3 regions of the Shewanella sp. 125m-7 genome follow, and region 3 is predicted to be linked to each of the others. Evidence: predicted binding sites of a transcription regulator. Region 3 holds the regulator's gene; each other region holds the start of a gene.
What was found. Region 3 encodes LexA, which represses DNA repair genes until DNA is damaged. Its sites were predicted from a motif close to TACTGTATNNNNATACAGTA; they were not measured.
Positions count from the first base shown of each region.

Region 1: a site for LexA is predicted at 3,571-3,590, ahead of dinG (ATP-dependent DNA helicase DinG). Genes of this name have one in related genera too.
Region 2: a site for LexA is predicted at 9,053-9,072, ahead of ACVBIL_RS05785 (LexA family protein). Genes of this name have one in related genera too.

Region 1 is NZ_JBRILQ010000002.1:72,854-83,513, reverse strand. It holds gene ACVBIL_RS01280 (porin) at 1-867, opposite strand, end outside; gene ACVBIL_RS01275 (DNA polymerase II) at 1,102-3,513, opposite strand; gene dinG (ATP-dependent DNA helicase DinG) at 3,614-5,686, shown strand; gene ACVBIL_RS01265 (sulfite exporter TauE/SafE family protein) at 5,695-6,468, shown strand; gene ACVBIL_RS01260 (primosomal replication protein) at 6,465-7,127, shown strand; gene ACVBIL_RS01255 (DUF2057 domain-containing protein) at 7,137-7,826, shown strand; gene ACVBIL_RS01250 (late competence development ComFB family protein) at 8,412-8,672, shown strand; gene ACVBIL_RS01245 (hypothetical protein) at 8,887-9,129, opposite strand; gene ACVBIL_RS01240 (KAP family P-loop NTPase fold protein) at 10,044-10,660, shown strand, end outside.
Region 2 is NZ_JBRILQ010000008.1:60,399-71,058, reverse strand. It holds gene cmoM (tRNA uridine 5-oxyacetic acid(34) methyltransferase CmoM) at 1-37, opposite strand, end outside; partial or broken gene ACVBIL_RS05820 (GNAT family N-acetyltransferase) at 753-848, shown strand; gene ACVBIL_RS05815 (DUF3703 domain-containing protein) at 967-1,320, shown strand; gene ACVBIL_RS05810 (cytosine deaminase) at 1,590-2,885, opposite strand; gene codB (cytosine permease) at 2,896-4,161, opposite strand; gene ACVBIL_RS05800 (DHA2 family efflux MFS transporter permease subunit) at 4,638-6,182, opposite strand; gene ACVBIL_RS05795 (HlyD family secretion protein) at 6,184-7,227, opposite strand; gene ACVBIL_RS05790 (Y-family DNA polymerase) at 7,375-8,628, opposite strand; gene ACVBIL_RS05785 (LexA family protein) at 8,631-9,038, opposite strand; gene ACVBIL_RS05780 (hypothetical protein) at 10,213-10,660, shown strand, end outside.
Region 3 is NZ_JBRILQ010000017.1:292-10,951, forward strand. It holds gene ACVBIL_RS09850 (hypothetical protein) at 1-497, opposite strand, end outside; gene ACVBIL_RS09855 (SURF1 family protein) at 738-1,532, opposite strand; gene ACVBIL_RS09860 (DUF2909 family protein) at 1,480-1,698, shown strand; gene ACVBIL_RS09865 (cytochrome c oxidase subunit 3) at 1,735-2,616, opposite strand; gene ACVBIL_RS09870 (cytochrome c oxidase assembly protein) at 2,699-3,271, opposite strand; gene ctaD (cytochrome c oxidase subunit I) at 3,274-4,878, opposite strand; gene coxB (cytochrome c oxidase subunit II) at 4,888-6,474, opposite strand; gene ACVBIL_RS09885 (cell division inhibitor SulA) at 6,956-7,516, opposite strand; gene lexA (transcriptional repressor LexA) at 7,513-8,133, opposite strand; gene ACVBIL_RS09895 (hypothetical protein) at 8,632-9,390, shown strand; gene ACVBIL_RS09900 (transposase) at 9,475-10,455, shown strand.

The sequences.
Region 1 (10,660 bases), on a different contig from region 3:
AGTGTCGTGGTATTCTTGCTTGTTAACGTTAACCGCACCGTAGAAGCCTTTAGCGTTAAACTCACCCCAAGTTGCGCCAGCACCAAAGATTAAATCAGTTTCTTGTACAGACTCACCTGATTGATAAGTGGCATCGAACTCACCAACGTTCAAACCTGCTGTTAGAATTAGGTTTTCAGTTGCGCTATATGTCGCTGATGCGCCGTAAGTATAATCGTACTCTACCGTGCCAATAACATTAGATGAAATAAGGTCACCAGTAGAACCAGGGAAGATGTCGCCCTCATATAAGTCAAAGCTATCTTGCTTCAACTGTGCTTGCACTGCGAAACTGAAATCACCAAACGCGTTACGATATTGAACCGTCTTGTCACCACGGCCAGTGCCGTTGATCGCGCCATCAGCTTTGTTTAGTGTGTAAGTACCTGATGTGTTACCGTCCCAAGTGTTTACTAGGTTAGTATTGTTAACCACATCATACCAAGCGCCCCACTGCTTACCGATAGTCAATGAACCATAAGTGTCATGAGTAAGACCTACATAGCCTAAACGAGTGCTGATGAAATCATTGCTTTCAGATGTAAATCCATTGCTTGAATTCTCAATTGAGCTATTACCTACTAGGTTTAGACCTAGCTCAACTTTTGCAAACGTTTTCCAGCCTTCGCCCATATCACGGGTAAAGCCAAAATTAATACGAGATGAGCCGTTTTCTACCTTTGTAGAACCTTGAGTATTAATTACTCGAGCATCAATCCAGCCACCGATTTCTACTGCATTTTTATCATCTTTATACACTTCAATTGCTGATGCTGTTGGCACGAATATAACTGCTGCCAAAGCCGATGCTACTAGAGTCTTTTTCATGTAATTTGCCTAACCTTAATGTTGTTCAGTCTGCTTCATTCAAATTGTCATCCATTTCGTTGTTTTCTTTCTATCCTGATTAACTGCGAGATTAACAAAAGATTATCAGCCACTCAAAGACGAACATCACACTATTTGCCAGTTTTTGCACTTAATTAACTGGCAAACACAGAACACAAAAAAGATTGAACCACCCATTAACATTTACTTAGCGAGGCGTTAATAACGTAACACTTAAATTAACGACATTTGATTTGAGGTTATTTCACTGAAAGTAGTTTTCAGTATTGTAAGAATGGGTTCAGCAATAGGCTCTAATTGCCGAGTAAGGTAGTAGTTATAATCAATTATTGTTGATGCATGTTGTACAGGTTCAGCACCATTTAATGTCATGACATATTCAATTCTCGCTCCCCGTTTACCATATTGAGCATCACCTGTTGCATCACAGAGTTTGCGTGCAGCTTTCAAATGGGGAGCTGACTTAGCGGTGTACTCCTCTAGATCACGTCTTAACTGTTTTGTAAAAATAAGCTCATTATCGAGTTCGCCACGATTCAACTTATCAGCAGTGTCTCTCAAATAAGACTCAACATCTTGTTGTTGAAACAACCTCTCGTAAAGTTCATATTGAACTCGTCTTGCCAAAGGCGACCAATCGCTACGGACTTGCTCCATCCCCTTAAAGATTAATTCGGAGTCATCTTGGCTATTGCGCTTAGTGCCCACATAGCGTTTTTTGGACCCCTCTATTGAACCTCTTAGTGTGGGCATAAAAAACTGTTCAAAATGGGTTTCAAACTCTAATTCTAAAAAACTCGCTATCGCAAAATCACTGCGAAGTTTATCACTCCATAATTGATTCACCTTTTCAGCTAGCGCTTTGCCTGTTTGTTGCACCTTGGTGGCTTCAAAGTCATTACCTAGCCACACAAAGGTAGAATCCGTATCACCATAAATCACCTCATAGCCTTCAGCTTCAATCCACCGCCGAGTTTGCTTCATGATTTCATGTCCCCGCATGGTGATAGAGCTGGCGAGCCTTGCATCGTGAAAAACACAGCCACGTGATCCCAATACACCGTATAACGAATTCATGATAATTTTTATCGCTTGAGACAAAGGCGCATTTTGGTGCTGTTTGGCTAGCTCTCGTTGTTCGGATAGTTTGGTGATCAACATCGGTAGAATAGGCTTATCGCGGCTAAACTGCGCCCCTAGAAAACCGGGTACCGTTTTGCCTTGCTGTTGACTAGCGCCAAGGTTAAGCCCCTCAATCAAGCCTTTAGGATCGATAAGGAAGGTGCGAATAATTGAGGGATATAAGCTTTTAAAATCGAGCACTAAAATATGGCGGTATAGACCCGGTACCGAATCCATCACATAACCACCTGGGCTTTCAATACCATCACTAACGGGCTTACTCGGTGCTACAAACCCAGCTCTATGCAGATGAGGTAGATATAGATTGTTAAATGCCGCCACAGAGGCGCCAACTCGGCCAAGCTCTAACCCGGTAAGCTTTGCACGCTCAATAACAAAATCAAATAACTGGGTCTTCTGAAAAATATCCCAAACTAAGCGACTATCGGTAAGGTTGTAATGCGCCAAGGCGGGTTTATCATTAAAAAATAGATCGTTGATTTCATCCATACGGTTATCAACATTATGAATCGCTTTACCTTCATCTAAAAGCTGCTGCGCAACGAACTCCAGTGAGTAACGGTCAAATTGATAAAACGCTGCCTTAAGCCAGTCAATCCCATCTAATACAACGCGCCCAGGAAGCGACAAGGTTTCGGGTCGAAACTTATCTTCTACTTTCCAACTCAGCGGTTGCTTATTACGGCCGATATTAAGCGCGATGTTATGCAACTTTGCTCGACGATAAAGTAACGCCAAATCAAAAGTAACCACTGACCAACCAATAATAATGTCGGGGTCATAGTCAGCAAACCATTTGATTAAGCCATGTATTAACTCGACCTCGTCTTGAACCCACTCAATGTAATCTTGCTCAGTGGTTTGGCTTTCACCGACCATAATCACTTTCTGATAGACAATATCATCGCTGGTTTGCCCATAAAGCCCAACGGAGTAGAGTTCACCAGAAAAACTACACTCAAAATCCAAAGAAATGGCTTTAAGACTTATTGTCGACTCAGCCTTCCTAGCTCGGGTAGCAACAAATAGCGGCTGCTGGTAAACACTCTCAGATACTTGCTGACGTTCAACAAAATGCCCATAAAACTGTGCATCTAATGCAATAAAGCGTTCAATCAGAAATCGGTGCTCAGCTTTAACATCTGATTCAAACAGCTCGATATCGAGATCTCTTGCCGCTCTCGTCATTGAGCGTAATTGGCGTGTATCGCCACAATAAAGTGCAGATACGGGGACGTTTGCAAAACTCTTAAGTGCCAATGCGCTACAGCGAACGCCTCTGAGTTCATTGCTTTGCAATAAGCGGGACTCATCACTCGTATGCACAAAACAAACATGCTCTTGTTCGATTACCTCAACCGTAACCGGGCCAGTTGCAGTTTGAACGAAATATTGCAACACAAGACCACCCTGCCGATGCACCGCATGGCGAGTCAGCACCCGACCGGTAATCACTTGCTGCTCGCTCACCCCTGAATTCATACTTTATACTCAATTAAATGCACTATTAATCACTAAACACTTCTTAGGCTAAGTAATCACTGTTATTATGTACAGCACTATTTATTGGCTTAGTGCATTCATGTTATCCGCAGACGTTAAAACTCAAATTCGTACGATATATAAAGGCATTTCAAGCTCGCTGCCTAACTTTTGCCCTCGCCGGGAACAAAATTATATTGTTGCGGAAATATCAAAAACGCTTGCGGGTGAATATGACAAAAACCGCCGCATTATCGTGGTTGAAGCAGGCACAGGTATTGGTAAATCGCTGGCGTATATTCTCGGTTCTATCCCGCTCGCCTTAGCGAGTAAGAAAAAAGTCTGTATCGCAACCGCGACAGTGGCACTGCAAGAGCAACTACTGCATAAAGACCTGCCTTTTTTTCTACAGCAATCAGGGCTAGATTTTACCTTTGGCTTAGTCAAAGGTCGTCAACGCTATGTGTGTTTATCTAAGCTTGAGATGCTTGTTGGCCCAGATAACAGCAGCCAAATGGCAATGTGGCAAACCAAACCCGACCAAAGCCAAGTCGACATGTTAGAAGCCTTGCTTAAGGATTATCAATCTGGCACTTGGAATGGCGAGCGCGATACATTAACCAAACCGCTGCCAGATCATCTATGGCTGCAAATAGCTTGCGACAAGCATAGCTGTCATCGCCAACTTGCCAGTCATAGGAATTGCCCTTTTCATAAAGCTCGTGAAGATATCGACACTTGGGATGTGCTCATTGCCAACCATAGTTTGCTATTTGCCGATTTAGAACTTGGCGGTGGCGTGATTCTACCGGATCCCGAAGATGTGTATTACATCATCGACGAAGCGCACCATTTACCGATTGTTGCCAGAGACTTTAGTAGTGCGCAGGCGACGGTACGTGGCTCAATCGACTGGCTCGATAAGCTGAGTAAAACCACCAGCAAGCTTCAAAATCAGATTAAGAGCAATTATATCATCGCACCTGCGCAATCGATGCTCGATCATATCGGTGATATTGCAGGGCTACTGAATCAAGTGGCACAGTTTTGCGACGCTCAGTCGGCAAAATTCGATAATCCAGAAAACCGCTTTAGGTTCGAGCATGGAAAATTACCGTCTGCATTATCTGTTCAGGCCGAAAACTTAGCGACCGCATCGAATGTAGCCCTAAAGCAATTTAATAAAATGCTGTCTTTACTCAATGAAGCGATTAAAGATGGCGAGATCCCCAAGCATCAGTCTGAAGGCTTACTGTCTGAAACCGGCTTTATGTTGCAACGGCTTGAGAATCTGCAAAAGCTATGGAAGATGATGGCTAAAGAAGATAGCCCCAAAGGCGCCCCTATGGCTCGTTGGATTGAGCAGCTAACAGGTAAACAACCCGACTATCTATTTAATGTGTCGCCCATCGAAGTCGGCTTTATGCTGGAAAACCTATTATGGAATAAAGCCGCCGGAGTTGTGCTTTGTAGTGCAACCTTGCGGGCATTAAACAACTTTAACCATTTTACCCATCAAGTCGGCCTATCTATCAACGATGGCAGCCGCTACCTTGCATTAGACTCACCATTTGATTTTGAACAAAATGCGACCCTATTTTTGCCCAAAATGAACTGCGAACCTACGGATGATAAATATACCGATGAGCTGGCTAAGCATATTGTGGCACTCGTTGAGGATGAAACCGCAAGCTTGGTCTTGTTTGCCTCCTATTGGCAAATGGAGAAAGTCGCTGACTTGGTTGAAGGTAAGATTAAGACAGGGCTGCTTATTCAAGGTACGCTACCAAGACAAGAAATTTTGAAACAACATAAAGCACGTTGTGATGAAGGTAAGCCGAGTATTATATTTGGTACTGGCAGTTTTTCTGAAGGTCTCGATTTACCAGGGGACTACCTAACGAACTTAATTATTACCAAGTTGCCTTTTGCCGTTCCAACCTCTCCGGTAGAGCAAGCGCATTCGGAATACATCAAGATTAAAGGCGGCAATCCATTTATGCAGCTGACTATTCCAGATGCTTCACGCAAACTGGTGCAAAGCTGTGGTAGATTATTGCGTAAGGAACTGGATTATGGTCGGATTTCAATTTTAGACAGACGTTTAGTGACTAAACGCTATGGAAAATCGCTACTCGATGCCCTTCCACCTTTTCGCCGTGTAATTGAATAGGACCACCATTGGATTTACTTCTCGACCCAAGTAGTTGGGCCATACTCGCATTAGTGGGTTTTATTGCAGGATTTATTGATGCCGTCTCCGGCGGCGGCGGCCTGCTATCAATCCCCGCATTGCTGACCATGGGCGTTTCGCCTCACATGGCATTAGGTACCAATAAACTAGCCGCCAGTTTTGGCTCCTCAATGGCTGCTTACACCTATTATAAGCAACGCCTTTTTTCGCCCTCTTTGTGGTATCACACTTTTATCGCCACCTTTATTGGCGCTGTCATTGGTACATTCATCGTTTATCTTATTGATAATCAATGGTTGGAAAAGTGGCTACCTATCATGATTATTGCTATCGCGCTTTATACGCTATTTCAGCCCAATGCTATGGGCGATAATAATCATAAAATACCGACTAAAGCTAAAAGTAAGCTCAAGCAATGGCTGCAGGGGTTACCGTTAGGCTTTTACGATGGATTTGCAGGCCCTGGGATTGGCGCTTTTTGGACAGTATCGAGTACCGGGATACATAAGCTGCCGCTACTTTATAGCTGTGGCCTTGCCAGAGCCATGACCTTTACCAGTAACTTAACCTCATTAATTATCTTTATCATGTTAGGAAAAGTTCATCTGGTTATCGGGTTATCGATGGGGCTTTGTATGATGGTAGGCTCTTATATCGGCGCGCACTCAGCCATTAAATTTGGCCTGCCCTTTATACGGCCAATCTTTATCACAGTTATACTATTAATAGCAGCGCAATTAGTGTGGAGTGCATGGCTATGACAACTGATGAACTAGTCAAAAAACTGAAACAACAGCTCAAACAGCTGGAACAAGAAGTGTTACAACACGACTCTCGTCTGCCTGCAGGGCAGCGTAAAATGATGCAAGATATCGAACGCTTTAATAACGAGTTATTTATTCAAGTGGGTGGTCAGCTTCAGCCTTGTATCGATCAACTCGCTAAAAACATCGCCCAACTTGAGCAGCTATTAAAAGCCAATCGCTCACCCTATACGGTCGTCTCTAGTTGCGAGAAAATTCAAGACAGATTTAGTGCACTTAGACGTGCGCTAATGACAACCGGTATCAATGTAAAGTCTATCGAGCAACAAAAACGTAGCCGCAGAGCCTATGCCATTAAGCGAGGTGTTAAGTCTCATAATGACAGTGGTTTTAGCTGGATCGCTTCAAACGTGATGCAAAATAGCCATCAACTCTATGAAGAACTTAATAAACATTTGAACTGGGCTAAAATTATTGAACAAAAAATTGAAAATTTGCAATCTTCACTTGAAAACTGTCATAGTGCTGACAAAATCAAACTGCAGAATGAGATCCTTTCGCTGCATAGCCGTCTAGGCAAATGTCGACAAGCTACTAGCTATATTGAGGATCGCATCCAATTATTCGAGCGACCTTTTAAGAGCCAAAACCGTTAAGGAACAAAAATGAAACCAGGTTTAACCATTACCGCACTTCTCGCTCTATGTGGTTCTTCAGCCGTTTTTGCCGCTGACTTCAACATCCCAATGGCTTTTGAATACATCGCAGTTGATGGACAAGAGATCAAAACGAGCCTTTTTAATCATAAATCAGAGATTGAACTTGATAAAGGTTCTCACAAAATCGCTATTCGCTATAACGACTTAGTTGAAGATGACTTTAGCGATAGTGAAACTAACATCAAATCAAATGCCTTTATTGTCACGATTGATGTCGATGGTGATTATAGCTATCAATTAAAACCTGCTGATGGTGAGTTTGTTAAAAACCCTAAAAGCTTCGCTAAATCTCCGCAAGTCGTTATTACTCGTGAAGGCAACGGCAATGTTAGCTATAAAGTGACTCAAACAAACATTACTGAAGAGTCTTTTGTTTCGCGTCTATTTAGTGGTAATAACCCTACCGATGTCGATGCTGAAGCAGCGGTAGCTACAGGAGCTGCAGTTGCTGCTGCATCAACGCCTAGCGCACCGGTTAGCAAGCCATCTCCTGCCGCTGCCGCTACGTTGCCAGCAGTCGCTGCGACTTCTGCAGAAGATGCGGCTAAGGCCGAGCAAATGCTACAATACTGGTGGTTACACGCTGATGAAGCAACCCGTAAAGAGTTCATGAGCTGGGCTATTAAGCAGCTTTAACGACAAGTGGGATCAGACACCGACATTGAGTATGATCCCATTGGTCTATCACGCCAGCGACTCTAAGCTGGCGTTACCTTCACAACATCGATTTCCTATCACCCTGTACGGCGCTTTATACGCGTACCTGCTAATCAAGCTATTGCTCAGTCATCAAGCCAGGTAATCGCCTGTTCAATTCACTGCCAAGCGAATTATCCAGCTCGTAAACAAACATCTGACGATGACGTAGAACTCTGTTGCTGTACCCAAGATAAACAAACTTAAAAACAGTCAGCCAAACGTTAGCGTATTTAATCCGATTACATAAACCCGAGCTCATTATCTACGATGCTAGTATGGATATTCATTGCGATGATAATCGCAACTATTAAAATATCAGCATCGACGGGATCTATGCGCGAGACAAACTCGTCATTCAATAAGCAAAATCATCCCCCCCATTGCTTGTGTCATCGCTGACGGCTACAGTAACGAATCGGAACAGTTGAACCTTAAGCACAGCCAGTTATTTATTGCTGCTAATACAATGTGGTAATGTCAGGGTTATCGTGATTCAAATCTGTTTAATACAAGGAGTGTTATATGCAATTAGAAATAAGAAACTACTATGAAGTCTTATTGCTCGAGCTATTATCTGATGAAGGTTTGCTAGACGAACTACCCGCCGACTATCTTGCAGATCTCTGCTGCATCACGCTCAATCAACTCCCCGTGCGTTATATCAGGCACTTAGTCGACACCTACTTTTTCGAAGACTACAACGAACTGCATCAGATGAAAACAGAAATTCAGCAAGCGCTAGAAAAGTCTCGAGCGTTTTTAAAAGAGGCGAATAAACAGTAGTCACTTTGCAGAGCTTAAGCTACGACTACTCACGCGAAAAAATGCATGACGAGATTGAAATAGATAAGAATGACAAGCAGTTTGAATGAGTCAATATGTACCACCAAGTGTATCACTTGCAGCACCAGTTCATACATTTAAGGTAAACAATTGAATTTTAACAAATAGAGGGGAGTTTTGGAGGCTCCCCTAGAGCCGCACTCCGGCACATGAGTCACTTGCTACGGTTGCTCTCTTCCAGTGAGAGACCACTCATACAAGCGGCCATTGCAGGAGATGCGAGGTAAACACCCATTAACTCGTTCAGAAAATAACCCATGATGTTTAAACGGGCAAATTCCTTTGCACCACCATCAAGAAATGTCTGATTGATATGCGCTAAGGTTAGTGACCCGCTGCCACAACAAATATCGGCAAAGTCCTCTAACCCAGAGCTGCCGCCCATCATCTTTGCCATTAGGGTACTTAGAGCTGGTGGTGTCCTGAAGAACGACTGGTGACCAGAGCCACCGCACACCTCTATTAGATAACCAATAGAATCTTCATCTGGACACGTTTTCCAGGCACTTCGAATGACATGTGACAACTGATGGGCAATCTTGCTTTGCGCCTCACTCAGAGGCTCTCAGCATAGCCTTCGAGTTCAACATATCGGTGTCGTATAGCTGGTGATTGGTAACTTAAGCTAGGAGTTGAGGAAGGTGTTAATGCGTTAGGACGCTTGTTGCTTGAGGTATGTGATTTACTTTGAGATTCTTTAGATACTGCACCGTCAATGGCTTTAAAGAGACTTCAGATCTCCCGCAGCCATGACAACAGCTTTTTGAATAGATGTCGAAACATAGATTTTCCTTTGTAATGAGGTTTACTCTATGTTTCTTATAACAATTCGAGGAGGGAAATTGAATTAGCATATTAACCCTAAGCTCGGGTGATTGTTGACGAACTTTTAATTCCCCTTCTTCCTTACTTTGAGCTACTCCAAGGTCTTGCAACCCTATCGATAGACCATATATACGACAACCCTATCATTTACGCTTCATTACCTGTTAAATGATAGCCAACCATATAGCTACCTGATGGGTATAGGGAAGTGATAGACCTCTATGCCTCAGGGATTTTAAAATTCTCAAGCTACCCCCACCAACTACTTGTGACCCCCTTAGCACCTCAACATTAATAACCATTGAGTATTTGACCAAATAAGCTGAAAGGATTAATGTCTATTGCTTGTGGTAACTATATGTTTATTTGTTCATTTATAACTGATAATGATTTTCCGCTAGGGTTTAACTACCTCTTCCAGAAATACAAAGCGCCAACAAGGTGCATACCCAACCAAGCTTACACAAGAACTTTACGGAAAAGCGTATGAATATTTCAAATCACGCCAGCAAATTCATAGACTGGGAACAGCAGTACAATTGGGGCACCTGTAAAACCAACAGGGAAGAGTACGGTAAATTTATAGCTCATTTCCTAACGACCGATAGTAGAGTCATTAACCTAAATGGAATATACGGTTCAGGTAAGACTGAGTTTATAAGGCGTCTTTATATTGAATTAGCAAAACAAGGGTATCCAGTTGTATATATTGATGCTTGGGAAAGTGATTTTTCTAATAACCCTCTTGCCGTGCTTTGTAGCGAACTGCTACAACAGATTGAGTATGTCTTTAAAGAAAGAGCACCAAATGGAAAAGCGAAAGAAAAAGAGCTGGCAAAAAAGACACTTAACACATTAAAAGGAAAGCTAGGCACCTGCTTAAGATACCTAGAAGTTAGCACGCTAATCACGGGAGAACCAACTACTATAGCGACCGCTAAAACAGCTAGAACATTTGTCGATGCGATTCCCGATTTAAGTGTCCAAACAAAATCTAAAGAATATGTTGAAATCATCCAGAAAAATCATATTGAAGCTGTTCAAGCAATTAAAGATATCAAAGGGTATATAACCTACCTATCCGACTTGATTGAAGTCATTTA
Region 2 (10,660 bases), on a different contig from region 3:
TATGGGCCAAATCGTCAAAATTTCTATCTTGTTTCACTGTAATCTTCTTTGGTTGAACGTTAACTGTTGGCGAAATTACGCGGGCGCGAATTCTCTCACAGCAAGCCATAAAATTAAATCAGTGCAGCAACAAATAACGACAGGGCGGCACAATAAACGCCGCTAGCGGCCTACTAAACTGATGTTTTTATCGAGCGCTTAGACATAGTTAGTGGGTGATTATGCGCTTTTATGAATAGGAGTTGAAAATATCTCGGGGTTTTACTTTTACTTATGCGTGTTGGTGATTATCTATTCACTTTGGTTTTCGCCTCATTCTTCTGAACTTCACTGAATTGAAGTACGACCAACTTAGAGAGATATTGAGCGTGGCTACTACCTTGAAAAACACCGAAGTTGTAGCATGACATTTCACTCTAAAGCGCCTTTTACAACAAGGCTACTTATTGGTAAGTTTTTGTGGCGGAAAGTTGTCTCAAAAATGCCGTTAAATAATTCGGTGCAATGGGCCTTTTTAAACGCGCACCTAAAATGATCCTTCAGCCTCATGAATTTTTTGAAGGAGGTTTGTCGGAAGTCGAAGACCGAGTACTTCGGGAAATAGCGTTAAGTGCAGGTACAAGAGAAGTACATCTTGTAGTGCAACAAACGCGTAGCAAGCCATTGAGACAAGATTGCTAACCGTTTGCTCGGTTTCGTTTCGTTGCACATTTTAGCAAGCTACAATCGGCGCTTAACAGAGTGTTAATGCCGTCAGGTTTTATGAATCCCAAGGTTTCAATACCACAGACAATGAAGCTGAAGTTAATGGTATTAGGTTTGTGCCTATGTGTTGGACATCTGAATAATAAAACGTTAGGTTTTGAGTTAAGCCAATTAAATGAATTTCTATTTATACACGTCAAAAAGCAGCTTGATGTATAACTTAACGCCCCCACTAATAGTTAACAACTAAGAGGCCATTGTATGCGACAGAAATTGAGAGACGCTTTTAATTCTGAAATGAACCAAGCTATACAGTTTTATCAATCGGGTGGGTTAGACTCGTCATTTCATCATCTTGAGCGAGCGCATATTTTAGGACAATCGTTTGTCATTACGCATGTAAAATCGCATTGGTGGATGCTGAAGATAGGTTGGCAGAAACGGGATTTTAAAGAAGTGTTTGGCCAATGTACGCGGATTATGGCCTCAGTGTTGTTTACGAAAATTTGGGTGCCACTCGGTAACACCGGTGGGGCAAATGTTAGCCCATTAAAGCCGATGCCAATTCCAGAAGATTTACAGCAATTGATTAGCGAGGATAGCGCTAATGGTTGAATATCGAGGCTGCCTGTAGAAACTGCCTGTAGAAACTGCCTGTAAAGAATGCCTGTAAAGAATGCCTGTAGAGCTGCAAGATTGATAATAAAAAGTGGTAAGCCTATCTGCGCTGCAAGATATGCTGAACACAAATAGATTTACCCTTTTACAGCCACATTTTTTTACAACCACGGCTATTTATAACCGCATTTGTTAATCTAACTGTTTTTTGCCATCGATGTTTAAGGCCGCATCGTTAATGCGAGCCTTAACTATGGCAAATCGTCTTAACGGCGGAACGTTACGTCTTCGACTTCGCTTAAATGAATTTGCGTTTGCGCAATTTTGGTTTCAGCTAAAATCGTACCCTGACGCACTGAATAGCGCACTGGCACTTGGCGGCGCACGGCATCAAAGCCATTATCAGCCGGTAAGATAAGCAAGTTACCAGGCTTACCCAGTTCGATACCGTAGTTATCTTGAATATTTAGCGTACGGGCTGACTTGCTGGTGATAAGCTCCAGCGAGTTGTTGATTTGATCGTAACCCATGATTTGGCAAACATGTAGACCCATGTGCAGCACCTGCAACATGTTAGCGGTACCGAGCGGATACCAAGGATCGAAAATATCATCGTGACCAAAACAAACGTTAATGTCAGCGGCGAGCATCTCTTTCACACGGGTAATACCACGGCGCTTAGGATAATCATCGAAACGGCCTTGCAGATGGATATTCACTAGCGGGTTGGCAACGAAGTTAATACCAGACATACCAAGCAGACGGAACAGACGCGAAGCGTATGCACCATTGTAAGAGTGCATTGCCGTGGTGTGACTTGCCGTTACGCGCTCGCCCATTTGATATTTATGGGCAAGGGCTGCTACGGTTTCTACAAAGCGCGACTGCTCGTCATCAATCTCATCACAGTGCACATCGATAAGACGGTCATACTTACGTGCTAGCTCAAACACATAGTGTAGTGACTCAACGCCGTATTCACGGGTAAATTCAAAGTGGGGGATTGCGCCAATCACATCCGCGCCAAGTTTAACGGCTTCTTCTAGCAGCTCTTTACCGTTAGGGTATGACAAAATACCTTCTTGCGGGAAAGCCACAATCTGGATATCGACCCAGTCTTTCATCTCTTCTTTCACTTCAAGCATGGCTTTAAGTGCAATCAAGGTTGGATCTGACACATCAACGTGAGTTCGCACATGTTGAATACCGTTAGCAATCTGCCACTTTAGCGTTTGCTTAGCGCGAGACTTAACATCTTCGATAGACAGCATAGATTTACGCTCAGACCAACGCTCGATACCTTCGAACAAGGTGCCTGAAATATTCCAGCTTGGCTCACCAGCAGTTTGGGTGGTGTCTAAGTGAACGTGTGGCTCACAAAAAGGGGGCACCGCCATGCCGCCTTCGCCATCAATCACTTGTAAAGAATCGGCACTTGGAAGTTCGATGCTTTGCGTCATAGCAGCAATTGCTTTGAACTTACCGTCTTCAATCAACAATTGTTGAAGGCCTTCTTGACCTTTTAGAGTCACATTTTTGATCAACATACTTGCTGATGACATGGTGTTTTCCTTATGCATTGGTAGCATTTTTACAATCTGATTTAACTAATTTGTTTTGCTTAATACGGTTTTGCACTTCATCAAGCAATAAGTAACTGAGGGCGCCTGCAAGTACTGCATTAATCGGTACTATGCCAGGTAATAAATGACCCGCTAGCACACCAAGGGTGACACCGGTAATCGCGGCCCAATTAACCGTAGCAAATTTGGTGTTGGTAAAGTCTTTATACTTTTCACGGTGTCTTAAGTAATCGGCAATAATAATGCCACCAATTGGCGGGATTGCCGCAGACAAGAAGGTTAGCCAACCGACGAAGTTATTATATAACCATAGTGCACATAAGGTGCCGATTATGCCGTTAAAAATCGACAAGTACTTGCTTGGTAAGCCAGTAATGTTTGCAAAACCAAGGCCTGAAGCATATAGCGCGTTATCGTTGGTGGTCCAAATATTTAAGCCTAAGATGATAATTGCTGGGATCAACAAGCCCTGTGCAATCATCACCTCTGAAATATCCGCTTGGCCAGTGGCGGCCGCGCCAGCTGCGCCAAAGATAAACATTAACGAGTTACCCACAAAGAAAGCAAACATGGTGACAAACACCGCGGTTTTTGGATTCTTACCAAAACGCACAAAGTCTGCAGTCAATGTACCGGCTGAAATGAACGAGCCAACAACCAAAACCAAAGCGGTATTAAAATCGATAGGGCTCTCAGGCTCAATTGCCATAAGGCCTTGCATACCGCCCATGGTATCGACCGCTTGAATAACTGAGAAGCCACCGAATAGTGCAATAGCTGGAACCGCAATGGCTGACAAAATCATAATGGCGCCAATGCCGAAGTAAACTGTGATGGTCATTAATAGACCCGAGATGATAATAAGCAGATTGGTGTCGATGCCTGTGGCTTTTTGAACGGGGATGGCAAACATAGCAACGCCAACACCGAACCAACCAACTTGAGTGCCGCCAAGAAGTAGCGAGGGTAACCAAGAACCTTTTAAACCGAAAGAGTAACGAGCGAGGAGGTGGGTTGAAAGGCCTGTTTGAGAACCAATATATCCAAGAAACGAAGTGTAAATACCGAGAATTAAATTACCAATGAGAACTGCGAGAACAAAATCATTAAAGGAGAGGCCAGTGCCGAGCGTTCCTCCTGTCCACATACTTGCTGAAAAAAAGGTCAGTCCCAACATTACCATTGTTAGGGATAAAACGCCTTTACGCGCCGAATTAGGTACCGGGATTAAACTATAATTATTATCGCTTGCCATTTATTGTCCTTGGATTAAATAAAGAAAATACACGGCTTACCTAAAATGAAAAAGCTACGCCAATACTGGGCTACAGCAGTTGCACATCAGGCAAACGGCGCGTAGTTTAGTGATTATTGACGCAGAGTCAAGCAAATATAGAAGCGAATCTAATAAATAAAAACAAAGGTAATCAAGCCGTAGACATAAAGCTAATGCTTAGTTGTAGCGCGATGTAAAATGAGGCGGATAACAATGCAAAATGTTAATGGCTGGCCGCTTTGAGTGGCGGCATTAACTTATGTTGAAGTTTGTATCAATAGCTTAAACGTAAACATTAGGCCGATATAAATTCATTTATCGAGCGTAAATTAATCATCCCTCTAGTGTTAACGAAGCAAGAGATATTAGACTAAATGATAAAAGCTAAGCGTCCTCAGACTGAACGCTTAGCTTATTATGTTAACCCGCTAGATAGGTAGAGAAGGTGAATTGAGTTATGGAGCTGATTCAATTTTGGGTTTAGGTTTAAATAACGCCAACAATGGAATTAAACATAAGTAGGAGACCAGTAAAAAACCGAACGTATATACGAACGCCGTTAATGTTGATTGCTGCTGTAGTATATTTTGCAGCTGGGCTATAAATGACGGATCAGTGATCGTGGTACCTTGCATCTGCGCCGCGTTCTGTAAAACCGGATTAGCTGGTGAAAGGGCGCCACCTAGCTGGTTCCACTCTTGTTGCTGGATCCGCGAGAAATAGGTATTCACAATAGAGATGCCGAAAGAGCCACCAATTGTTCGGCACAAATTAAACACCACTGCACCACTAATCGTGTCTTTCGGTGATAGGGTTGCATAGGCCAGCTGACTTAACGGTGCAAAAACCAATCCCATACCCGCGCCTTGTATAATACTCGGCAGTAAAATCCAGTAGATGTCGATTTCAAGCGAATACTGAGTCATCAAATAGGTGCCAAGGGCATTAAGAGATAGGCCAACAGTAATAAGCAGCCTTGCATCGATTTTGTCCATATAGCGTGCCATTCCTAGCAAAACAATTGCAGAGGCTAGGCCCCTTGGTGCCATTGCAAAACCTGTTGTTTCAACCGGATAATTCAATAGCTGTTCTAGCATCATAGGTTGCAGCTGAGTAATGCCAAACATCCCCATTGAGAAACCCGCCATGACAAGGCACGACATAGCAAGGTTACGATCGCGTAATAACCACACTGGCGCGATATCACTCTTAGTAATAAAAGAGCGCGCGACAAAGAAAATAATCGCAATCACGCTAATAATGGTGGCAAACAAGATGGTATTAGATTCAAACCAGGATTCTTGATTACCTCGGTCGAGCACCATCTGCAACAAACCAATACCAATGGTCATCGCGATGACGATTGGCCAATCAATTTTAGGTTTACCTTTGCCACCGAGCTTAACAAATAAGTAAATCAGCGTAAGGCAGATTGCACCAACGGGGAGGTTCACATAAAAAATCCAGCGCCAATTCATATTCTCGGTGATGATCCCACCCAGTGTCGGCCCTAAAATAGGCCCTAGTAATATCCCGACACTAAACAGTGCCATGGCTTTACCACGTTGGCTTGCGGGATAGATCTGCACCATTATTGACTGAGACAGTGGGATAACTGAAGCCCCAAATGCTCCTTGCATCACCCTAAAGGTGACCATTTCAGCAATGCTATCAGCTTGTCCACAAAGTGCAGAGCTGATCATAAATCCACTCACTGAAACCAACAGTAGATTACGCACACCAAATTTAAGCGCGAGGAAACTGGCTAGCGGAATAAATATCGCTTCAGCCATAGAATAAGAAGTCAGTACCCAGGTGATTTGATCAGACGTGACCCCCAATGCCCCCATCATATGTGGTAAGGCAACATTGGCGATGGTCATATCAAGCAATACCATGATGGCTGATAGCATTACCGCTAACGTGACGAGTTTGCGGCTTCTTTCACTCAATACCTGATTGTCATCAGTGTTCGGCATTGTCTCTGAATTATCGCTCATGTTACTGCTCTTGATGCTTTGGTTGGCTATTAACCGTATCAATGGTTACGTTAGCACTTGCACCCACACGTAGTGGAAAGTCAGGATGCTCACTTTCGTTAGAGAGGCGAATTAACACAGGGAAACGTTGTGGGACTTTAACCCAGTTTCCCGTGGCATTTTCAGGTGGCAACAGCGTAAAGGAAGCGCCACTGGCGGGGGAAATGGCTTCAATGGTGCCGTGATAATCCACCTTAGGGTAAAGGTCTAGGGTTATTGTTGCACTCTGGCCTGCGCTCAGTCGTTCAAGTTGGGTTTCTTTAAAATTAGCTTGAACCCAATACGTGTTATCAACAACCAAAGGCACAAGCGCTTGTCCGGGGGATACAACGCTACCGGCGTGGGCACTTAACTTGCCTAAATGGCCATCTTTAGGCGCGAAAATGTTGGTGTATGAAAGCGATAAACTTGCCTGACTCAGTGCTGCAGCCGCTTTTTTCACTTCTGGCGCAGCATTACCGTGTGCACCTTGAGATTTGATAAGTTGAGCCATGGTTGCCCGCGCGGCGATGACACTCTGTTCAGCTGCCGAAAGCTTGGCACGCGAGTCGTCAAGTTGCTGAGCAGGCAACAACTCTTTATCGACTAAATCTTTAATACGTTTATAGGTTACCTGAGCATCAGATAATTGAGCCACTGCACTTTTAACATTGGCACTCGCAGCCAGTATGGCGTCATCGGTGGCGGCATTATTTTGCAGCGCCATCTCATAGGCTGCGCGAGCTTCATCTAGTTTGGCTTGAAAAGGGGCAGGGTCTATCTGCACCAGTAAGTCACCTTGACTAATCTTTTGATAATCCGATGCATTAACACTGACGACTTTGCCACTGACTTGGGGAGCGATGTAGATAATATTGGCATGTACATAGGAATCATCAGTGCTCGGATAGTTTTTTTGATGTTGAATATAAAAATAACTCAGAGTAATAAGTACTGCGAGCACTACGGCTGCAAGAATAAGATTACGTACTAGATGGGATGGTGCTTGTGTTGAATTTTCGCTCATAATGTTAACCAGTCCGGTTATTCGACAGTCGTCGAGAAGGGGGTGAAGACTCATAACGCTTCAAGGCGTTCATTCGTCTCAACAAATACTAGTCCTAGTTTGTTTCAGTAACAATGTAAGTCGTTAAAAAAATTTAGAAAGTCCCCATCAACATTTAATGATAGGGATGTCTTTCCAGCGGGTGGTATATTGGGGGGTAAGCATCTCTCTGCGCATGCCCCATTTCTGTGATATGCCTTGAGCGGCCAGAAACAGTGCGTCAGTGCCATATTTAGCATTAATGCTATCTAATACCTGCATTCTATTAGGGTTTCTGCTGCTTTCGAACAAGTCCTGCTGCAGGTTGGCCTCACTACACAGATTAATTAGTCCTACGCCGATTTTGTAATAACGAATAGAGGAGTTGAATCTGACGATAGCCGCGCGTGTTGCAGCTTCTATCAATTCACACGTGTCATTCGTTGGATAAGCAAAATGATGCACAAACTTAAAACCGCTAGGCTGCTCATCAAAAGGGGAATTAGAAGCGAAAATTAACATGCTTTGACAGAGTGAGCCTTGAGCCCTGGCTTTGGCCGCGGCGGTTGATGCATGCTTGCTTAACGCCTGACACAATGATGTTATGTCGGTTATTCGGTTACCAACACTGCGGGTAGAAAAGATCTGTTGCTTGTCAGCTCGTGCTTCATCCCATGTTTTGCACACTTCGCCGTTCAACTCACGGACGGTACGCTCAAGCTCGATACTAAATTGCTTGCTTGCGATACCGGCTTTCATCTGTGACAAGGCAAAAGCACTGTGAATATTCATCATCGCAAGTCTGTTAGATATACGTCTGCCAACCCCCCATACATCGTCGGTCTTCATGGTTTTTAAAATGGCAATGCGCTGTTCATCACAGGTAATGGCGCAAACACCTTTATAGCCGGGTATTTTCTTAGCTGCGTGATTGGCGACCTTAGCCAGAGTGAGCGTCGAGCCAATCCCCACACAGACAGGAAGCCGTGTTTCTTTCCAAACGGCGCGCCTTATCTTCATCGCATGCTCAGTTAAACAAGGGATAGCGGGGTAACAGTGCTTAAACGATAAAAACGACTCATCGATACTGTAGATATGCTGCTCAGGTGCAAAACGGCCAATCACCTCCATCATGGCAGCAGATAATGAGCCATAAAGCTCATAATTTGAAGATAGCGCGATAACACCTTTTTGCTCACACAGTTTTTGCGCTTCAAAGTAAGGGCCGAACTTATTGACCCCAGCCTCTTTGGCCAATCTGTTAGCCGCAACAATCATCCCATCGTTATTACTTAGCACAACGATAGGGCGGTTACGCCAGTCCGGCCTAAACACCTGCTCTGCGCTGCAATAAAATGAGTTAGCATCCACAAGTGCGTACATGGTTAGTCGTTCTCTAGTATTGGGCTTTTACGATGGCAGCGAATGGAGCGGATCACCACGCCCTCAACACTAAAAGTGTCGTGCTCGAGGATAGGCGTGCTCATGTGAGATTCATTAGCAGATAGCAGTAATCGGTTCACCTTATCGATAATCTTGCATACGAAAGAACCGTTGAAGTTCGCCACGATAACATCTTGATTTCGCACATCAACATGCCTATCGACTATTAAAATGTCGCCATCGAATATGCCGACCCCCTCCATAGAATCACCACTGGCATGGCCAATAAATGTTGAGCTCGGATGCTCAATCAGCAATTCATCAAGACTTAGCGGCAGTTGCTTGTAATCAGTGGCAGGGGATTCAAAACCTGTTATGCCCGCACTGGCTGAAATTGGAATTATGTTCATGCTAAAAGATAGTTAACTGTATATTTATACAGTATAGTGACTTTGTGTGATTTTGCGCAATAAGGATGACAATTTTCTGTGAGCAGCCTGCAGTTTAAAACAGCCACGCATAATAGTTGTTTAACGGCTTCTTCTTTAAATTCTGGGTATATCGTTATCCACCCATAACATATCTCCTATGCAAAAAGCTTAGGTGAAATTTTTCATAAGACTCGGGGCTGTCTAAGTCAAATAGCCTAAATATTAGTGATTGAAAACTGTTTTATGCTTAATTTAGTGTACAACGACTTGAATATGGTTTTGAGAGCAGGGCCTGTTAAATATCCCCGATTATTTTGTTGATCCTAGAAAATGAAATAATTATGAATCCCCATGTTGCTTGCTGGCTAAGAGGCGAGAGGATTTTAAGTATACCGATGTAAGCTTTTAAAAAGTTGCAACCTAAAAATGCAATCAACCATTAATGGGGTTAGGTGTAATTGTTTATGTTTCATTATCTGATTTTGCTTGTTGGTTTGTTAAGTTTAGCTTTGCTCTATGTAAGATGAATCTACTTTAGGTAAGTAGTTAGAGGCAAGTCTCCCCTTATTGAGCCTCTTGCATCACTCTTTTTCAGTTGTTGTTTTTAATTGATAAAACTATATTTAAAAGCACGTAACGCATTGTGGTGAAAGTAATTGATCCCATAATTCATTTATTTAAACCCCTTTATTTGCTAGGTAAAAGCATTCGTTTTTACTTGAAATGATTTTAAAAAGAACCTGAAAAATTGATATGCCAACCACGCGCAATCAGCAACAATCTGTCGCTATAAAAAGTAAATAAAATGTAATCATGGCTCTCATACAAAACGTCCATTACTCGAAATGCTAGCTAAAAAAATCTGCCTCCCCCTTTCCGTGATCAAGTAGTTGTCAGATATGCTTAAAACTAGATCTATATCAAAGTTGCTACATGCCCACTGCAAAACCCGAACATATGATTGACGCAGATCAATACTATTGTTTTTGAGGAGGCTAGATTAGCACTAAGTTAGTTACAAATAACTTGTTTTAAATAACGGTTAAGCAACGTTTTTGATTGGTTATTTGAGCAAATTTATTAGTAATAAAGGTCAATGGCACCAAATATGTAACCGCTACTGCTGGATTAACTATTTTTGAGGTTCAAATTTATGAAAACAACACTGGCTTTAACACTGATTCTTTCACTATTTACAGCAAGCACAGTACAAGCTGCAACAGCTTTACCTCATGAGGTCCAGATAAAAAAGCACCCTGAAGCATTAGAGATCGTTGAAGCGAGAGAGATGAAGTTTCTCATCGACCCTGCTAAGGCGGGGCTGACCCCTCAAGAAGGCTTACAAACGATTTGGAATAAAGTTAAAGCATTTGCAAAAAAGGAAAACATTCAGCTTGAAGAGAAAACCTTTGATGCCGATGGACTGACTTTTTCAACCAAAGTGTATTACGACACGCCAAAAGGGGATCTAACCAAGCTTGGATATGTTGTCAGAATCACGACAAAATATTTAGAAGGAAAGCCCTCTTCGTCTGCGTTAACAGTTAAGTTTATCGATAGAGAAAAGCCTGAACTCGTATTTACCGCTATGGAAGATGAAG
Region 3 (10,660 bases):
GCCTTGCCTTGCATTATCTGTGCTTGATGGTCTTCAGTCACAGGGTAGCTCATGACTAAGCTTCCTAAGGGATCGACGATGACAAATTCTTGCTGAGCAAGCAACTGGCTAAGCGCTTTAGAGGGAGTTGCAGTGATAAAATTAAAAGAAGCGAGCGCAGCGGTATCGCTTTGCTCATTGAGCATGATGATGGTGTGTACGCGTTCTTGGTTGCGTCCTAAGGCGATATGGCTTTGCTGCAGAATGTAGAGTCTATCTTGGCAAACGGCATTACATTGGCTAGGCAATTGATAAAGTAGCTGCCATTCATGAGGTTGAGGGTTAGCCATCGCCAGATTTTGATAACTAATACTGGTATCTAATAGCTGGCCTTTATTTGTCGCGCCGCCGTTATATAAGTCAAAACTGAGCACAATTTTTGCGGCAACTACAGGCAAGACAAAAGCCAGTAATAGCAAGATGAGTGTTTTTTTGCCGTTGCTTGTGGGGGAGTTCATTCCATCTCCTCTTTATTTTACTTCATCACTTCAGGCTTCAACATGCCACTTTAGATAACGTCCTTTAATGACATTTCGTTTTAAGATTGCCGCTTTCATGGGTGATGAAAGCAGTGTTGAAATCAGGTGATGTCTTAAAATTTATAGTTCGAGTTCTGCTTCCCGTAACGGCTAGGATGCACAATTTCTAACCTACATTGTCTATTCTTAGTTAGCAATAGAACATTTACCTTATGTTGATTAGTGCTTCTTATTATCTTGTTGTTTTAATTTGCGAAAAAATAGATACCCCATAAGCAAGGCAAATACGCCAGCCATTGAAAACCATTGCACGGCATAGCCTTGGTGTTTTTGTGACGATAGCGGGATAGGTTGCCATGGGTGAGGGTAGGCGTTGTCTAAATTACTTGGTTGTAATACTAGGTTGGCTAGCGGTTTATCAATCAGTTTTGCAAGTTGGGGGATGTTTAGGTTTTGAATGCGTTTGGGCCAACTAGTTTCCGCCATTAGATCAGAACTCATTGGGTTCATCTGTTTTTGATAGACTCGCCCTTCTAGCATAACGGGGACGGTGATCGCGGTTACGTTTGGTAGCTTAGCGCGATCCATACTCGCAGCGATAAACCCCAGTTCGACTAACAGCCACGGCTCTGCTTCGTTGACCTGTAAAGCTTGTAAGGCTAGGTAGCCTACTCTTCCCTTATAAACTTGATTGTCCAAGATAAAAATATCTGTCGAGATGGGCGTCACTGCGGTTTTTAATTTAAAGCCGGTTAACGCTTCCTCTTTCGGGAGGTTAAGTAACTGATCATAGGTTAATACCGCCGCCGCTTGTCGAGTTGTCAGTTCTTGCTGCCAATGGGCTTTGTACTTTGCTCTTTCGAGCTGCCAAAAACCCAACTTGACCAAAATTGAAAACACTATCACAGTAGAAAGCACAATAAATAACCAAGCAAGATTCACCCTAACGCGAGGAAGCGCTATGTCTGCTTTGTTTATCTTTAAGTTGGTTTTAGTACTGCTACTAGTATTCATATTGTTTAATCTAGGCCGAGCCCTATTTATTATGGTTAAGGGGGAGTCGAGTGTGCCTATGAGTCAATACTTAGGCCGACGAGTCATATTTTCGGTGCTGGTGGTGTTATTGCTGCTAGTGGCATTAGGGACTGGAGTCATAACACCTAACTCCAGACCCTACTGATAACTGACTCTTCAAATGTCAGCTAGATGTGAGCGGTTAAAGTACATAAACAAAGATAAATAGACATAACCACACCACATCAACAAAGTGCCAGTACCAGCTACCAGCCTGGAAAGCGAAATGCTTGTCAGGCGAAAAGTGTCCTTTAACGACCCTTACAAACAGCACCATAAGGAACACGGTACCTAGGGTGACGTGCATACCATGAAAGCCTGTTAGTAAGAAAAAGGTATTGCCATAAATGCCCGAATTCAATGTCAGTCCCATCTCTTGGTAGGCATGGACATACTCTTCAACTTGCAGGAATAAGAACGCTACCCCAAGTAGAATGGTTATTGCTAACCAGACGGTTAAAGCTGTGCGTTTATTTTTTTCTAACCCTACGTGAGCAAAGTGCAAAGTGATAGATGAAGTGAGAAGTATGAGCGTGTTGTAGAGCGGCAGACCTGTCCAGTCCATGGCTTGCGTCAACGAGCCATCTGGCGTTGTCAGCAAAGGCCAAGCAGCTTCAAACATAGGCCATAACACTTCATGGGTCATGGCATTATTTGATGCGCCACCAAGCCAAGGTATTGCAATGATTCGGGCGTAAAACAAGGCACCAAAAAAAGCGGCAAAGAACATGACTTCTGAGAAGATAAACCAGCTCATTCCTTGTCTAAACGAACGATCCATCTGTTTAGAATAAAGCCCTGCCATCGACTCGGCGATAACGGTTCTAAACCAGCCAAAAATCATAAAAATAGTCACAGCGATGCCTGCAAGCAGAATGTAGCCGCCACTGCCGCCTTCGCTATTTAGCTCTGAGACATAGCTTCCTGCGCCGAAGGCGATAAGGAATAAACCCACTGCGCCAATAATGGGCCAAGCACTTTGCTCTGGTACATAGTAGTTCTCGTGTTTATGTTCGGTGGTCATCTCGCTACTCCTTGCTTTGCAATGCTGATGTAAACGGCATTGCCTTTGTTGCTGGAGGTGTTTCTGTGGGTATATTGGGTAATCATCTTGCAGCTCCTTGCTCAACAAAATCGTCGACATAGCCTTTGTCGGTGATGTTGTAGAGGGTATAAGAGAGGGTCAAGGTTGAAATTGAATCCGGTAATTGCGGATCCACAAAAAAGATGAGTGGTAGATCGGCAGCAGCATTCGCTTGCAATACTTGCTGATTAAAACAGAAACATTCCGTCTTATTAAAATAGGCAGCTCCTTGCCCAGGAGACACAGACGGAATAGCCTGACCGACAATGTGGTTAGCAGATAAATTAGTTGCCACAAAATGGGTCCGAATAAGCTCACCGGGGTGAACTTGCATGGTATTGACCTGCGGTTTGAACGTCCAGGGCATATCGCTTTGCACTTGAGACACAAACTCCACAGTCACGGTTCTGTTTTTATCTACCGTGACGGGCTGATAAACGCTGGCAGTATTCTGGGGTTTACCATTAATACCTAATGCGTCGCACAGCACGTCATACAAAGGAACAAGCGCAAATCCAAAGCCAAACATGCCCACAGCGCCAATAATTAGCACGGCGATCAGTTGGCGATTGGATTTACGCTTAAACTCTGACATCTTTATTTCACCTCTGGTGGGGTGGTGAACGAGTGATAAGGCGCAGGACTTGGGATTGTCCACTCTAATCCTTCGGCGCCTTCCCATGGTTTAGCTGGGGCCTTTTCACCGCCGCGTATGCACTTAATCACGACCGCTAAAAAGATAAATTGTGACAGACCAAAGGCAAAACCGCCTATCGACACTATCTGGTTCACATCAGCAAACTGGATTGCGTAATCAGGGATACGCCTAGGCATACCTGCAAGCCCTAGAAAGTGCATTGGGAAAAACAGCACGTTGACTGAAATGACCGAACACCAGAAGTGCCAGCGTCCTAGCGTTTCGCTGTACATATGCCCCGTCCACTTTGGTAGCCAATAATAGGCCGCCGCCATGATGGAAAAGATTGCTCCTGTCACCAATACATAATGGAAATGTGCCACCACAAAATAGGTGTCGTGGTATTGGAAGTCGGCAGGGGTTATCGCTAACATCAGGCCAGAGAACCCGCCTATGGTGAACAAGATAATAAAGGCGACCGCAAAAAGCATGGGGGTTTCAAAAGTGATAGAACCTCGCCACATGGTCGCCACCCAGTTGAAGACCTTTACTCCTGTCGGCACCGCAATCAGCATGGTGCAATACATAAAGAATAGCTCAGCAAACACCGGCATTCCGGTGGTAAACATGTGATGTGCCCACACTAAAAACGATAAGACAGCGATACTTGCTGTGGCGTAAACCATAGATGAGTAACCAAATAAGCGTTTGCGGCTAAAGGCTGGCACAATCGCCGAGATAATCCCGAAAGACGGTAAAATCATGATGTACACTTCAGGATGACCAAAGAACCAGAAAATATGCTGGAACATCACTGGATCGCCACCGCCGGCCGCATCGAAAAAGCTGGTACCGAAGTATTTATCCGTCAGTACCATTGTCACCGTGCCTGCGAGTACTGGCATCACAGCAATCAATAAGAATGCAGTGATCAACCACGTCCACACAAATAAAGGTAACTTCATCCAGGTCATACCGGGGGCGCGCATATTCACAATGGTAACGACAACGTTAATCGCACCCATGATTGAGCTAATACCCATAATATGCACCGCAAACACAAATAGTGCGGTGCTGTCGGGGCTATAGGTAGTTGATAGCGGGGCGTAGAATGTCCAACCGAAGTTAGGGCCGCCACCTTCCATAAATAATGAGCTTAATAAAATCGAAAATGCGAAAGGTAGGATCCAAAAGCTCCAGTTATTCATGCGGGGTAGTGCCATATCTGGCGCGCCGATCATCATGGGGATTAGCCAGTTTGCCAAGCCTGTAAAGGCTGGCATCACAGCACCAAATACCATGATTAAACCGTGGACTGTGGTCATTTGGTTAAAAAAGTTTGGCTCTACGAGCTGTAAACCAGGTTGAAACAGCTCTGCCCGGATCACCATCGCCATCGCACCACCGGTTAGGAACATAATAAAACTGAACCAGAGGTAGAGCGTGCCGATATCTTTGTGGTTAGTGGTTAAAATCCAGCGCATGATGCCTTTCGGCGCCCCATGATGTTGGTCATCATGGTGATCGTCGTGAGCGGCTGGTGAATCTTGTATAATTGTGCTCATGTTAATCCCTTACTTTGCGTGACCATCAACATCAGAAGCCTGAACTGCATCACCAGAGTCATTACCCCATGCATTACGTTCATACGTCACCACTGCAGCAATCTGTTGTGGTGTAAGCACTGCACTAAATGACTGCATAGCCGTGCCCTGTTTGCCATTGATAACAATATCAAGGTGGGCAGCTACAGGGCCTGTGATAATTGGGCTGCCCACTAATGATGGGAACGCGGGAGGTAGGCCAGTACCAGCTGCTTGGTGGCATGCAGCGCAGTTAGCCATATAGACTTTTTCTCCCATCGTGAAGAGTTCGTTCATGGCTAAATCACCTAATGGTGCTGTTGTTAGCTCTTGCGTGACTTGGCTTTCAGCTAAGGATTCTGAGGCCATATCTTGGTTAACTTCTGCTTGTGTAGCAGCTGAGGTAGCAGGCATAGCGCTTGGGGGGGCAGGGGTTGTATCTACTGATGTTGCTGGTGTGGTCGTGTCAGAGCTTATATCGGCAGCTTGAACCGAATCACCAGAGTTATTGCCCCAAGCATTACGCTCATAGGTCACAACAGCGGCAATTTCAGTTGCGGTTAACTGTTTAGAAAACGCCTGCATGGCGGTGCCAGACTTACCATTTAAGACGATATCAATATGATATTGAGCCGGACCTTTGATAATTGGGCTACCAATAAGAGAGGGAAACACGCCGGGTAAGCCAGCACCATTAGGCTGGTGGCAAGCGGCGCAACGAGCCAAGTACACTTGCTCGCCTTGAGTCATTAACTCTTCCATTGTCAGTGTCTGTGACAGCGCAGCCTTAGCGGCGGCTTGTGCATTACTCGCCTCTTGTTGCTGTGCAATCAGCCAAGCATCGAAGTCTTCTTCAGAAAGCGCTTGCACCACAATCGGCATAAAACCATGGTCTTTACCGCAAAGCTCTGCACACTGACCTCGATAAGTACCAGGCTTGTCGATTCGAGTCCAAGCTTCGTTAATGAAACCGGGGTTAGCGTCCTTTTTAACGGCAAAAGCGGGTACCCACCAAGAATGGATAACATCTTCAGAGGTCATTAAAAAGCGCACTTTTCGATTAATTGGTAGCACTAAAGGCTTATCAACCTCTAGGAGGTAGTTTTTCCCTTTTGCTTCAGTACCATCTATTTGTGCTCGTGGAGTGGATAGTAAGCTGAAAAACTCAATATCCTGATCGAAATAGCTGTAATGCCATTTCCATTGTGAGCCGGTAATTTTGATGGTGAGATCGGCATTACTCGGATCTTCCATAGCAATCAAGGTTTTGGTTGCAGGAATGGCCATGAGAATAAGAATGATAAAAGGTACGACAGTCCACAATATCTCGACTTTAGTACTTTCATGAAAGTTGGCGGCGATAGCGCCTTTAGATTTACGATGGTGGATCATGGCATAAATCATCACGCCAAAAACCACAATGCCAATAGCACAGCAGATGTAAAGAATAATCATGTGGAGGTTATAAACCCGCCCACTGATCTCCGTTACACCCTCTGTCATGTTAAGTGGCATTTCTGATGCAAAAAGTACGGGCGAAAATAGCAACGCCAGCACACAATACAACAATTGCTTCACTAGACTTCTCCTCTGTCAACAAGACAAAGAAGAGTCACACAGTAAGTCTCTGCTCTATGTAAACTCTTCAGTTCCCAAAAAAGCAACGATGACTTCAAAGTGCGCGAGTGGTTTGTCAATCGAGCCGCATTATCTCTATTGCGACCATGACTATTGTATTTTCAGTATTAGCTACTGGGTTGTGTCACCACGTTGGCACTTACGGCTGAAATATATCAGGCCGATTTCAGCCTCTGTTGTTGTTCAGGATCTACAGTCCATAAAACAGAGACCGACGACTAAATCGCTCGGATATAACTAAATATCGTTGTTATCACTTGTTACACTACTTGGTGTTTAAATATTGATCAAGATCACTTTTTGATTCATTTGCATATTATGGAAATAAATTGCAGGTAATAAAAAAGCCCTCGAATGAGAGCTTTAGCCGAACTGAGTTTCTTTACTAGAAAGAAGATATTAGAAAGAAGGGCTTGATACTTTAGTGGATGGCGCCAAAAAGAGAGGCTTGAGCAAAAGCGCTGCCCTGAGTGTTTATCCTGCTATCCAGTGAATGGCAGTTTGCATTTTTAATGCGACTTCCAATGCCATTTTCGCTGCTACTTTCAATCGTACTTTCAATTAAAATACCAGCAGCGCGTGCGCTTTTAGCAACGAGCTGTAGACGGCGACTATCACGAGCATCTAAAGCGTTAGTCCAAGTAATAACCGCACTCGATGTACCACTAGTTAATGCTTTCTCCATTGCCCAGAGGGTTTCAACTTCATCTTTAGCATGAACTAACAATATTCTATCCATTCTAACGCCCGCAGCGGCCAGCATCTGCTTATAACCTATGTTCGGCGGGCTGATGAGTACAATCCAACGGCCTTGCTGGCTCAGTTGCGAGAGCTGTGCACTAATTTGTGTTAGCTCATCACGTCCTTGAGTTTGGGTCACCATAGTCGTGATATGGTTAGTTGCGTTACTGGTCATATTTGTCGACGGCATATCTTGCCAAAGACCTGGATGACGCGGGCTGGTACCTATTAGTTTGTTCATTGCCAGTCTCCATTACGGATCACACCAACGGCTAAGCCTTCAATACTTAAGCTTTGGTTCGCAAGATCAACTTCAATCGGTGAGTATTCTTCGTTCTCTGCATGTAAGAAAACTTTATTGCCTTTCTTCTCGAAACGTTTCACTGTGACATCGTCTTCGACACGAGCGACGACAATCTGGCCGTTGCGAGCTTGCTGTATTTTATGTACAGCTAGTAGATCACCCTCAAGTATGCCAATGTTCTTCATACTGTCACCACGGACTCTAAGTAAAAAGTCAGCAGAAGGGCGGAACATCGCAGGATCGACTTTATAGTGTTGCTCAACATGCTCTTGGGCAAGAATGGGTTCACCCGCAGCAACTTGGCCGATAAGCGGTAAACCTAAATCAGCTTCTTCAGTGCTTTCTTGGGTTAACTTAATACCGCGAGACGTACCCGGCATAATTTCAATACAGCCTTTTTTAGCTAAGGCTTTTAAATGTTCTTCGGCAGCATTGGCTGATTTAAAACCTAAACGTCTCGCGATCTCGGCACGGGTAGGTGGCATGCCAGTATCTGCAATATTACGTTTAATTAGCTCTAAAATTTCAGCTTGGCGCGGTGTAAGTGGTCTCATTGTTAACCCTGTCTTTCTATACAGTACCTGTGAGTATATACAGTATTTTATTGAGCGCAAGTAATAACCAGTTATATTGTTTTGTGTGGGATCCAGTTTCAAATGAAATAAATCCAGCGATGTGAAACTCGTTATTGAATAGTGGCTGAAGTTAACTATTATTTTGTCCTACATCTGCGCTTATAAATTTAGATAAGACCTTTGAATGGAAATTCGATGGAAGTAGGGATTTTGAGTGAATATGTAAATTAGGCTTAGCTCAATTACGCCCCATTTCGTGCCTGCATTAATTGAACTTTCGTGCAAACTGACCCCTGCTTGACTTTGTTTTGCTCATGCCGGAAATGTGTTTAAGGAGGTGGCGGCTTACCAGTCTATGAACTAGCTACTGCATCTGCGCATATACCCCATTGAATCAAGGGGTAAATGCTAGACAATTACCATGGATATGAGAATATAAAATCAGTGATACCTTCTTCATCTGGAACATTTCATAGTATGACCATCCATCATGTACCGATAGAGCGCCGATTCGCAAAACCCTCTGAAAAACACCTTGTCGAACCCGACTTTTTGTCGTTATGGGGCGAAAATACATCTGGCAGTCTGAGCTGGGATGATTTTAAGGACAACCGTTGTGTCGTTGTGCTCGCTGATGGTAAATGTGGCAAAACTCATGAGTTTAAAAGACGAAATGAAATACTCCGGGCTAACGGGAATGTATCGTTTTTCATTCCGCTTGAGCAGCTCCAAGACAGTGAAGTTCTAGATATATTGTCAGATGAAGAAGAACATACATGGGAAGATTGGCTTGCAGCCCCCGATCAGACGGCAGTGTTCTTTTTGGATGCTGTAGATGAGCTTAAGCTTCGCCAAGGAACGCTTCGTAAGGCTTTGAGGAAAGTTAAAGATACTCTCGGCGAAGCTCTATCGAGGGCAAGATTTTTTATATCTTGTCGTCCAAGTGATTGGAATGAGGAGTTGGACGTTAAAGCCCTATCAACAATACTGCCGCCGGGAAAAATAGACCAGACACAGTTACAACCTATAGACGGAGAGCAAGTTTTCTTACAGGTTATTTCTCGTAAGGAATGGGCTAGTAATAAAACTGAGCGGGAGATTGATGATCATGACTCCCCTGACAAGATCAGTGTGGTAAGCCTTCTACCTTTTACTCAAAGCGAAGCTTTGGAATTTGCGAAACTATACTCTCCAAGTGCCTCAGAACAGTTTAATCACCAATTATCAGAAAAATAACCAAGACACCCAAAATTGTTGGATAGCGATTCCTCTACGATTCCTCTACTAGGCTTTAGTTAAGGTTGAACAGAGGAGTGTGTTATGCCAACGCCAAGAAAAGCGTTAGTCAGCTTGGAAGATACCCCTTATTATCATTGCATAAGTCGCTGTGTTAGAAAGGCATTCCTGTGTGGGGTTGATATTCACACGGGACAATCCTATGAGCATAGGCGTGACTGGGTCGAAAGTCGGCTGTTGCAGCTAGCTGAAGTGTTCGCAATCGATATCTGTGCTTTTGCGGTGATGAGTAATCATCTGCACCTTGTATTGCGGGTTGATGCTGAGTTGGCTAAGAGCTGGTCAGATATCGAGGTTGTAACGCAATGGCAAAAACTGTTCAAAGGCGACAGCCTGAATCACGATTTTATTAAAGCTGAACCTCTTGAATCTTATCAACAAACAATCATCAATAAGCGGATAAAAGAGTACCGACTTCGACTCATGGATATCTCCTGGTTTATGCGGGCGCTTAATGAACCCATAGCCAGAAAGGCCAATGCTGAAGATAAGTGCAAGGGTCGATTTTGGGAAGGGCGCTTTAAGTCGCAAGCGTTACTTGATGACGCGGCGGTGCTGGCTTGTATGGCCTATGTCGACCTCAATCCTATCCGAGCCAATATAGCGATATCTCCAGACACCTCAGACTTCACCAGTATCCAGCTGCGCATCAAAGCGGCAGTTAACGGCGAACAACCTAAATCGCTACTCCCTTTTGTAGGCGATGAGCATCAAGATATGCCTAAAGGACTGATGTTTAATGCAAAAGATTATCTACAACTCGTTGATGATACAGGTCGAATCCAACGCCATGATAAACGAGGTGCTATCAGCCCATCCTCACAGCAGTTGCTGCACCGCTTAAACATACCTGCCGAGAACTGGCTTAAAATGACCGCCGAGTTCACGAAAATATTCAAAGGCGCAGTGGGCAATACACAAGAATTATCGACGTATTGTGAACATCTAGAGCGTAAACGACGACAAGGTGCAGCCAATTGTCACCGATGGCTAGATTGTAGTTAGTTTACGTTAAACCTACTCAACCCTTTTTACGCTACCAGACTGATGTTTGGGCATTTTTGCTGCGTGATTTTCATTTTAATTGCTGATATTTTGCTCGCAAGTCATGTTCAGCTTGTGATTGTCGAGCTTAGGCAAGGTATGAGTCAAAAGCTTTGGCCATTTGAGTTGTGATTGAGGACGATAAGTACTGTAAATAATAATGGCT